DNA from 3 places in the Neobacillus sp. B4I6 genome. Region 1 is predicted to be linked to each of the others. Evidence: a T-box and tRNA genes for the amino acid it is inferred to sense, from the RefSeq annotation. Region 1 holds a T-box; the other regions hold tRNA genes.
The links. The T-box of region 1 lies ahead of ileS (isoleucine--tRNA ligase). A T-box ahead of a tRNA ligase gene usually reads a tRNA of that ligase, here a tRNA-Ile.
Positions count from the first base shown of each region.

Region 2: it encodes a tRNA-Ile, which carries the amino acid that the T-box ahead of ileS (isoleucine--tRNA ligase) is inferred to sense. The anticodon was not compared.
Region 3: it encodes a tRNA-Ile, which carries the amino acid that the T-box ahead of ileS (isoleucine--tRNA ligase) is inferred to sense. The anticodon was not compared.

Region 1 is NZ_JBNPWB010000002.1:3,293,312-3,296,591, reverse strand. Features, by position in the region: gene QF028_RS18310 (YggT family protein) at 1-21, shown strand, start outside; gene QF028_RS18305 (RNA-binding protein) at 52-825, shown strand; gene QF028_RS18300 (DivIVA domain-containing protein) at 913-1,428, shown strand; T-box leader at 1,478-1,720, shown strand; gene ileS (isoleucine--tRNA ligase) at 1,798-3,280, shown strand, end outside.
Region 2 is NZ_JBNPWB010000002.1:5,173,057-5,176,336, forward strand. Features, by position in the region: rRNA gene QF028_RS27810 (23S ribosomal RNA) at 1-1,620, opposite strand, end outside; tRNA gene QF028_RS27815 (tRNA-Ala) at 1,849-1,924, opposite strand; tRNA gene QF028_RS27820 (tRNA-Ile) at 1,935-2,011, opposite strand; rRNA gene QF028_RS27825 (16S ribosomal RNA) at 2,115-3,280, opposite strand, start outside.
Region 3 is NZ_JBNPWB010000002.1:5,195,031-5,198,310, forward strand. Features, by position in the region: rRNA gene QF028_RS27920 (23S ribosomal RNA) at 1-1,008, opposite strand, end outside; tRNA gene QF028_RS27925 (tRNA-Ala) at 1,237-1,312, opposite strand; tRNA gene QF028_RS27930 (tRNA-Ile) at 1,323-1,399, opposite strand; rRNA gene QF028_RS27935 (16S ribosomal RNA) at 1,503-3,052, opposite strand.

The DNA.
Region 1 (3,280 bases):
GTATATCGCTGGCTTGCATAAGAATACTGAAACTAGGTTGTGTTTTGAAAAATGAATATTTACCAGCATTTCCGGCCAGAAGAACGAGAATATATTGACCAAGTGTTAAATTGGAAGGATTATGTCGAGACGCAATATACTCCTAAGTTAACAGATTTTCTTGATCCAAGGGAACAGCATATTCTAAAAATATTAATTGGTGAACATGGCCAAGTAAATTATAAACTTTTTGGCGGCAGCCCGGATGTTGAACGAAAAAGAGCCTTAATCTTTCCAGATTATCTAACCGCCATGGAAGAAGAATTTCAAATCAGTCTTTTTGAAATCCATTATCCAACCAAGTTCGTCACGATCGAACATCGACAGGTATTGGGTACGTTAATGTCTTTAGGGCTAAAGCGAGGGAAATTTGGTGATATCCTCAATAAGGATGATAAATGCCAATTTTTCGCTGCAAAGGAAATAAGCGACTATATAAAAACTAATGTCGAAACAATTGGCAGGGCTGGCGTTAAACTAACTGAAACCGATATCGAGAATGCCATCCGTACCAATGAATTATTGGTCGATAGTGATTTAACAGTATCTTCACTACGATTGGATACTGTTATTTCAGGTATTTATCATGTATCACGGCAAAAATCACAACTTCTTATTCAACAAGGGCTCGTGAAAGTGAATTGGACATTAACCGAAAATCCTTCATTTGAATGCGATGTTGGTGATATGATTTCAGTTAGAGGATACGGAAGAGCAAAAATTCTCGCCATCGAAGGGAAAACAAAAAAAGAAAAATGGCGAATAAATGTCGGAAAACAAAAATAACTACATAAGTAAAGAAGGAAATTCGAAGAATGTTGTCGAATAATTGCTTATACATATAGAATTAGAGATTGTATGGAGGTGGCATCAATGCCGTTAACACCGTTGGATATTCATAATAAAGAGTTTAATAAGGGTTTTAGAGGATATGATGAAGATGAAGTGAACGAATTTCTCGATCAAGTCATCAAAGATTATGAATTAGTACTCAGAGAGAAAAAAGAAATGGAAGAACGCTTAAACGATATGAATGAGCGTCTTGGTCATTTTGTTACTATTGAGGATACTCTGAATAAATCAATCATCATTGCTCAAGAAGCTGGGGAAGATGTAAAACGTAATGCCCAAAAGGAAGCGAAGTTAATCATTAAGGAAGCAGAGAAAAACGCGGATCGAATTGTCAATGATTCACTTTCAAAAGCAAGGAAAATTGCTCTTGAAATCGAGGATTTAAAAAAACAATCCAAAGTATTCCGAACTCGGTTTAAAATGTTGATTGAAGCTCAGCTTGATATGTTGAACACGGATGATTGGGATCACTTATTAGAGTATGAGGTTGATGCGACAGAGCTAAAAGTTCATCAAGAAGAAGATTCATTAGCTTGACGAAATGCGTTTTTTTAGCATATAATTTCTTAACAGTTATAAAGAATGGTCAATGACGATGAAAGGGAAAGTACAATTTTCTATGGCTTTTTAAAAGCGAGTCGGGGGTGGTGGAAGCCCGGTAAAGTTGGAAATTGGAAAATCACCCTCGAGTTCCAGGTCGAACCTCCTTCTTTAAGGATAGTAGGCTTAGGCGTGTTATTCACGTTACGAATGTTTAAGAGGGTAGAACGATTATTTCGTACTATTTATCAGGGTGGTACCGCGGGAAAAAAACCTTCTCGTCCCTATTTTGGGATGAGAGGGTTTTTTTTGTTTGTCTATTGGCTATTCTTTGTTATATGAAGAGGATTACAGGAGGAAGAAAAGATGGAATATAAAAATACGTTATTAATGCCGCAAACTGAATTTCCGATGCGTGGTAATCTTCCACAAAGAGAACCTGAGATTCAGGCAAAATGGGAAGAGATGAATATTTATAAAAAAGTCCAGGAACGGACCAAAGGACGTCCTATGTTTGTTTTACATGATGGTCCTCCGTATGCAAATGGTGATATCCATATGGGCCATGCCCTTAATAAAATTTTAAAAGATATGATTGTCCGTTATAAATCTATGAGTGGTTATCATGCACCATACGTACCTGGCTGGGATACACATGGACTCCCTATTGAGCAGGCGTTAACCAATAAGGGAGTGAAACGCAAAGAAATGACGGTTGCAGAATTCCGTCAACTTTGTACAAAATATGCTCTTGAACAAATTGATAATCAACGTGAACAATTTAAACGTCTTGGTGTCCGTGGTGACTGGGAAAATCCTTATATTACTCTAAACCCAGCATATGAAGCACAACAAATTAAGGTTTTCGGTGAAATGGCCAAAAAGGGTTATATTTATAAAGGTCTTAAGCCTGTCTATTGGTCCCCTTCAAGTGAATCAGCACTTGCAGAAGCAGAGATTGAATATCAGGATAAAAAGTCTGCATCCATTTATGTGGGCTTTAAGGTAAAGGATGGTAAAGGTGTCCTTGACACGGATACCCAAATTATTATCTGGACGACTACTCCATGGACAATTCCTGCAAACTTAGGAATTTCAGTGCATCCTGATTTAACTTATGTAGTGGTATCTGCAAATGAAAACAAATACCTAGTTGCTGAAGCTCTTCTGGAAGAAGTTTCGAAGGTAATTGGCTGGGAAGAAGCAACAGTTATTCAGAAGGTAAAAGGAAATGAATTAGAGCATATTCTTGCCATCCATCCTCTATATGGTCGTGATTCATTGGTCATGTTAGGTGAACATGTAACAACTGATGCCGGTACTGGATGCGTTCATACAGCACCAGGCCACGGGGAAGATGACTTCCATGTAGGTCAAAAATACGGTTTAGAAGTATTATGCCCTGTAGATGATAAAGGCGTGATGACAAGTGAAGCACCGGGCTTTGAAGGATTATTTTACGATAAAGCTAATAAACCAATTACACAAGCATTAGAAGATGCAGGTGCACTACTTAAGCTTTCGTTTATAACTCACTCTTATCCTCACGACTGGAGAACGAAGAAGCCGGTTATCTTCCGTGCTACAGCCCAGTGGTTTGCTTCTATTAAGGATTTCCGTAATGAATTACTCGATGCGGTGAAGGAAACCAAGTGGATTCCTGCTTGGGGTGAAACGCGGTTATTTAATATGGTGCGTGACCGTGGGGACTGGTGTATTTCCCGTCAACGTGTCTGGGGGGTACCAATTCCTGTTTTTTATGCAGAAAATGGGGAAGAAATCATCACTGATGAAACGATCAATCATGTTTCAGATTTATTCCGTGAGTATGGTTCTAATATTTGGTTTG
Region 2 (3,280 bases), 1.9 Mb from region 1:
GGCAGTGTGGAATCAGGAACTTCGGTACTAAATTTCCCTCGCTATCACAGCTCAGCCTTCGCGAGAAGCGGATTTGCCTACTTCTCAGCCTAACTGCTTAGACGCGCATATCCAACAGCGCGCTTACCCTATCCTCCTGCGTCCCCCCATTGCTCAAACGATAAAGAGGTGGTACAGGAATATCAACCTGTTGTCCATCGCCTACGCCTTTCGGCCTCGGCTTAGGTCCCGACTAACCCTGAGCGGACGAGCCTTCCTCAGGAAACCTTAGGCATTCGGTGGATGAGATTCTCACTCATCTTTCGCTACTCATACCGGCATTCTCACTTCTAAGCGCTCCACCAGTCCTTACGGTCTAGCTTCAACGCCCTTAGAACGCTCTCCTACCACTGACATCTAAGATGTCAATCCACAGCTTCGGTGATACGTTTAGCCCCGGTACATTTTCGGCGCAGAGTCATTCGACCAGTGAGCTATTACGCACTCTTTAAATGGTGGCTGCTTCTAAGCCAACATCCTGGTTGTCTAAACAACTCCACATCCTTTTCCACTTAACGTATACTTTGGGACCTTAGCTGGTGGTCTGGGCTGTTTCCCTTTTGACTACGGATCTTATCACTCGCAGTCTGACTCCCACGGATAAGTCTTTGGCATTCGGAGTTTGTCTGAATTCGGTAACCCGATGAGGGCCCCTAGTCCAAACAGTGCTCTACCTCCAAGACTCTTACTACGTGAGGCTAGCCCTAAAGCTATTTCGGAGAGAACCAGCTATCTCCAAGTTCGATTGGAATTTCTCCGCTACCCACACCTCATCCCCGCACTTTTCAACGTGCGTGGGTTCGGGCCTCCATCCAGTGTTACCTGGACTTCACCCTGGACATGGGTAGATCACCTGGTTTCGGGTCTACGACCACATACTCATACGCCCTATTCAGACTCGCTTTCGCTGCGGCTCCGTCTCTTCAACTTAACCTTGCATGGGATCGTAACTCGCCGGTTCATTCTACAAAAGGCACGCTATCACCCATTAACGGGCTCTAACTACTTGTAGGCACACGGTTTCAGGAACTATTTCACTCCCCTTCCGGGGTGCTTTTCACCTTTCCCTCACGGTACTGGTTCACTATCGGTCACTAGGGAGTATTTAGCCTTGGGAGATGGTCCTCCCTGCTTCCGACCGGATTTCTCGTGTTCGGCCGTACTCAGGATCCACTCAGGAGGGAACGAAGTTTCGACTACAGGGTTTTTACCTTCTATGACGGACCTTTCCAGATCGCTTCATCTACCCCGTTCCTTTGTAACTCCATGTTGAGTGTCCTACAACCCCAAGAGGCAAGCCTCTTGGTTTGGGCTATGTCCCGTTTCGCTCGCCGCTACTCAGGGAATCGCGTTTGCTTTCTCTTCCTCCGGGTACTTAGATGTTTCAGTTCCCCGGGTATGCCTTCCATACCCTATGTATTCAGGTAAAGATACTGTTCCATTACGAACAGTGGGTTCCCCCATTCGGAAATCTCCGGATCAAAGCTTACTTACAGCTCCCCGAAGCATATCGGTGTTAGTCCCGTCCTTCATCGGCTCCTAGTGCCAAGGCATTCACCGTGCGCCCTTTCTAACTTAACCTGATCGACAAATGATCAGCTTCGAATCTCTTCGTCAGCCGCGCTCTCTCAGATCCTCACGTACATTAGGGTACGCTCCGGTCTTCGCTCGCTTGCTTCCTCGACCTTCTCGCTGCTAATTTGTCTTGGTTATTCTCTTACTTACATAAGAGAGAAAACTAAAATGGCATTGACTCGGTTCTTACATTGACTTCTTCATTACGATTATCTAGTTTTCAAAGAACGATTTTGGTGGAGCCTAGCGGGATCGAACCGCTGACCTCCTGCGTGCAAAGCAGGCGCTCTCCCAGCTGAGCTAAGGCCCCGTTATGAAGATGGTGGGCCTAAATGGACTCGAACCATCGACCTCACGCTTATCAGGCGTGCGCTCTAACCAGCTGAGCTATAGGCCCCCACAACGGAAATATAAAGAGAGATTATACTCTCAAAACCAAACAAACAAAGATCGTGTCACAAACTGTTTTGTCTGGCTCACAGGTCCAGCTTTATCCTTAGAAAGGAGGTGATCCAGCCGCACCTTCCGATACGGCTACCTTGTTACGACTTCACCCCAATCATCTGTCCCACCTTAGGCAGCTGGCTCCTTGCGGTTACCCCACCGACTTCGGGTGTTACAAACTCTCGTGGTGTGACGGGCGGTGTGTACAAGGCCCGGGAACGTATTCACCGCGGCATGCTGATCCGCGATTACTAGCGATTCCGGCTTCATGCAGGCGAGTTGCAGCCTGCAATCCGAACTGAGAATGGTTTTATGGGATTGGCTAAACCTCGCGGTCTTGCAGCCCTTTGTACCATCCATTGTAGCACGTGTGTAGCCCAGGTCATAAGGGGCATGATGATTTGACGTCATCCCCACCTTCCTCCGGTTTGTCACCGGCAGTCACCTTAGAGTGCCCAACTGAATGCTGGCAACTAAGATCAAGGGTTGCGCTCGTTGCGGGACTTAACCCAACATCTCACGACACGAGCTGACGACAACCATGCACCACCTGTCACTCTGTCCCCCGAAGGGGAAAATCCTATCTCTAGGAGTGTCAGAGGATGTCAAGACCTGGTAAGGTTCTTCGCGTTGCTTCGAATTAAACCACATGCTCCACCGCTTGTGCGGGCCCCCGTCAATTCCTTTGAGTTTCAGCCTTGCGGCCGTACTCCCCAGGCGGAGTGCTTAATGCGTTAGCTGCAGCACTAAGGGGCGGAAACCCCCTAACACTTAGCACTCATCGTTTACGGCGTGGACTACCAGGGTATCTAATCCTGTTTGCTCCCCACGCTTTCGCGCCTCAGCGTCAGTTACAGACCAGAAAGCCGCCTTCGCCACTGGTGTTCCTCCACATCTCTACGCATTTCACCGCTACACGTGGAATTCCGCTTTCCTCTTCTGCACTCAAGTCCCCCAGTTTCCAATGACCCTCCACGGTTGAGCCGTGGGCTTTCACATCAGACTTAAAGGACCGCCTGCGCGCGCTTTACGCCCAATAATTCCGGACAACGCTTGCCACCTACGTATTACCGCGGCTGCTGGCACGTAGTTAGCCGTGGCTTTCTGGTTAGGTACCGTCAAGGTACCGGCAGTTACTCCGGTACTTGTTCTTCCCTAACAACAGAGCTTTACGACCCGAAGGCCTTCATCGCTCACGCGGCGTTGCTCCATCAGACTTTCG
Region 3 (3,280 bases), 1.9 Mb from region 1:
TTATCACTCGCAGTCTGACTCCCACGGATAAGTCTTTGGCATTCGGAGTTTGTCTGAATTCGGTAACCCGATGAGGGCCCCTAGTCCAAACAGTGCTCTACCTCCAAGACTCTTACTACGTGAGGCTAGCCCTAAAGCTATTTCGGAGAGAACCAGCTATCTCCAAGTTCGATTGGAATTTCTCCGCTACCCACACCTCATCCCCGCACTTTTCAACGTGCGTGGGTTCGGGCCTCCATCCAGTGTTACCTGGACTTCACCCTGGACATGGGTAGATCACCTGGTTTCGGGTCTACGACCACATACTCATACGCCCTATTCAGACTCGCTTTCGCTGCGGCTCCGTCTCTTCAACTTAACCTTGCATGGGATCGTAACTCGCCGGTTCATTCTACAAAAGGCACGCTATCACCCATTAACGGGCTCTAACTACTTGTAGGCACACGGTTTCAGGAACTATTTCACTCCCCTTCCGGGGTGCTTTTCACCTTTCCCTCACGGTACTGGTTCACTATCGGTCACTAGGGAGTATTTAGCCTTGGGAGATGGTCCTCCCTGCTTCCGACCGGATTTCTCGTGTCCGGCCGTACTCAGGATCCACTCAGGAGGGAACGAAGTTTCGACTACAGGGTTTTTACCTTCTATGACGGACCTTTCCAGGTCGCTTCATCTACCCCGTTCCTTTGTAACTCCATGTTGAGTGTCCTACAACCCCAAGAGGCAAGCCTCTTGGTTTGGGCTATGTCCCGTTTCGCTCGCCGCTACTCAGGGAATCGCGTTTGCTTTCTCTTCCTCCGGGTACTTAGATGTTTCAGTTCCCCGGGTATGCCTTCCATACCCTATGTATTCAGGTAAAGATACTGTTCCATTACGAACAGTGGGTTCCCCCATTCGGAAATCTCCGGATCAAAGCTTACTTACAGCTCCCCGAAGCATATCGGTGTTAGTCCCGTCCTTCATCGGCTCCTAGTGCCAAGGCATTCACCGTGCGCCCTTTCTAACTTAACCTGATCGACAAATGATCAGCTTCGAATCTCTTCGTCAGCCGCGCTCTCTCAGATCCTCACGTACATTAGGGTACGCTCCGGTCTTCGCTCGCTTGCTTCCTCGACCTTCTCGCTGCTAATTTGTCTTGGTTATTCTCTTACTTACATAAGAGAGAAAACTAAAATGGCATTGACTCGGTTCTTACATTGACTTCTTCATTACGATTATCTAGTTTTCAAAGAACGATTTTGGTGGAGCCTAGCGGGATCGAACCGCTGACCTCCTGCGTGCAAAGCAGGCGCTCTCCCAGCTGAGCTAAGGCCCCGTTATGAAGATGGTGGGCCTAAATGGACTCGAACCATCGACCTCACGCTTATCAGGCGTGCGCTCTAACCAGCTGAGCTATAGGCCCCCACAACGGAAATATAAAGAGAGATTATACTCTCAAAACTAAACAAACAAAGATCGTGTCACAAACTGTTTTGTCTGGCTCACAAGTCCAGCTTTATCCTTAGAAAGGAGGTGATCCAGCCGCACCTTCCGATACGGCTACCTTGTTACGACTTCACCCCAATCATCTGTCCCACCTTAGGCGGCTGGCTCCTTGCGGTTACCCCACCGACTTCGGGTGTTACAAACTCTCGTGGTGTGACGGGCGGTGTGTACAAGGCCCGGGAACGTATTCACCGCGGCATGCTGATCCGCGATTACTAGCGATTCCGGCTTCATGCAGGCGAGTTGCAGCCTGCAATCCGAACTGAGAATGGTTTTATGGGATTGGCTAAACCTCGCGGTCTTGCAGCCCTTTGTACCATCCATTGTAGCACGTGTGTAGCCCAGGTCATAAGGGGCATGATGATTTGACGTCATCCCCACCTTCCTCCGGTTTGTCACCGGCAGTCACCTTAGAGTGCCCAACTGAATGCTGGCAACTAAGATCAAGGGTTGCGCTCGTTGCGGGACTTAACCCAACATCTCACGACACGAGCTGACGACAACCATGCACCACCTGTCACTCTGTCCCCCGAAGGGGAAATTCCTATCTCTAGGAGTGTCAGAGGATGTCAAGACCTGGTAAGGTTCTTCGCGTTGCTTCGAATTAAACCACATGCTCCACCGCTTGTGCGGGCCCCCGTCAATTCCTTTGAGTTTCAGCCTTGCGGCCGTACTCCCCAGGCGGAGTGCTTAATGCGTTAGCTGCAGCACTAAGGGGCGGAAACCCCCTAACACTTAGCACTCATCGTTTACGGCGTGGACTACCAGGGTATCTAATCCTGTTTGCTCCCCACGCTTTCGCGCCTCAGCGTCAGTTACAGACCAGAAAGCCGCCTTCGCCACTGGTGTTCCTCCACATCTCTACGCATTTCACCGCTACACGTGGAATTCCGCTTTCCTCTTCTGCACTCAAGTCCCCCAGTTTCCAATGACCCTCCACGGTTGAGCCGTGGGCTTTCACATCAGACTTAAAGGACCGCCTGCGCGCGCTTTACGCCCAATAATTCCGGACAACGCTTGCCACCTACGTATTACCGCGGCTGCTGGCACGTAGTTAGCCGTGGCTTTCTGGTTAGGTACCGTCAAGGTACCGGCAGTTACTCCGGTACTTGTTCTTCCCTAACAACAGAGCTTTACGACCCGAAGGCCTTCATCGCTCACGCGGCGTTGCTCCATCAGACTTTCGTCCATTGTGGAAGATTCCCTACTGCTGCCTCCCGTAGGAGTCTGGGCCGTGTCTCAGTCCCAGTGTGGCCGATCACCCTCTCAGGTCGGCTACGCATCGTCGCCTTGGTGAGCCGTTACCTCACCAACTAGCTAATGCGCCGCGGGCCCATCTGTAAGTGTCAGCCGAAACCGACTTTCAGCTTTTCCTCATGAGAGGAAAAGGATTATCCGGTATTAGCACCGGTTTCCCGGTGTTATCCCAGTCTTACAGGCAGGTTGCCCACGTGTTACTCACCCGTCCGCCGCTAACCAACAGGAGCAAGCTCCTGCAGGTTCGCTCGACTTGCATGTATTAGGCACGCCGCCAGCGTTCGTCCTGAGCCAGGATCAAACTCTCCAAGAAAGTTGATTAGCTCATTTTGTTACGTTGGCTTAGTTTCTTAATTGAAACTAAAAATTTTGTTTGTTTGCACGATTTTGTTTGTTTAGTTTTCAAAGGACAATTTCTCTATCGCCCGTAAGCGACTTAATTAATATACCATCTGATGAAATTAAAGTCAACAGTTTTTCTATCTTTTTTACTATGAACAATATAATAACTCTTTCTTACTATTACATCTCTATTTTATAA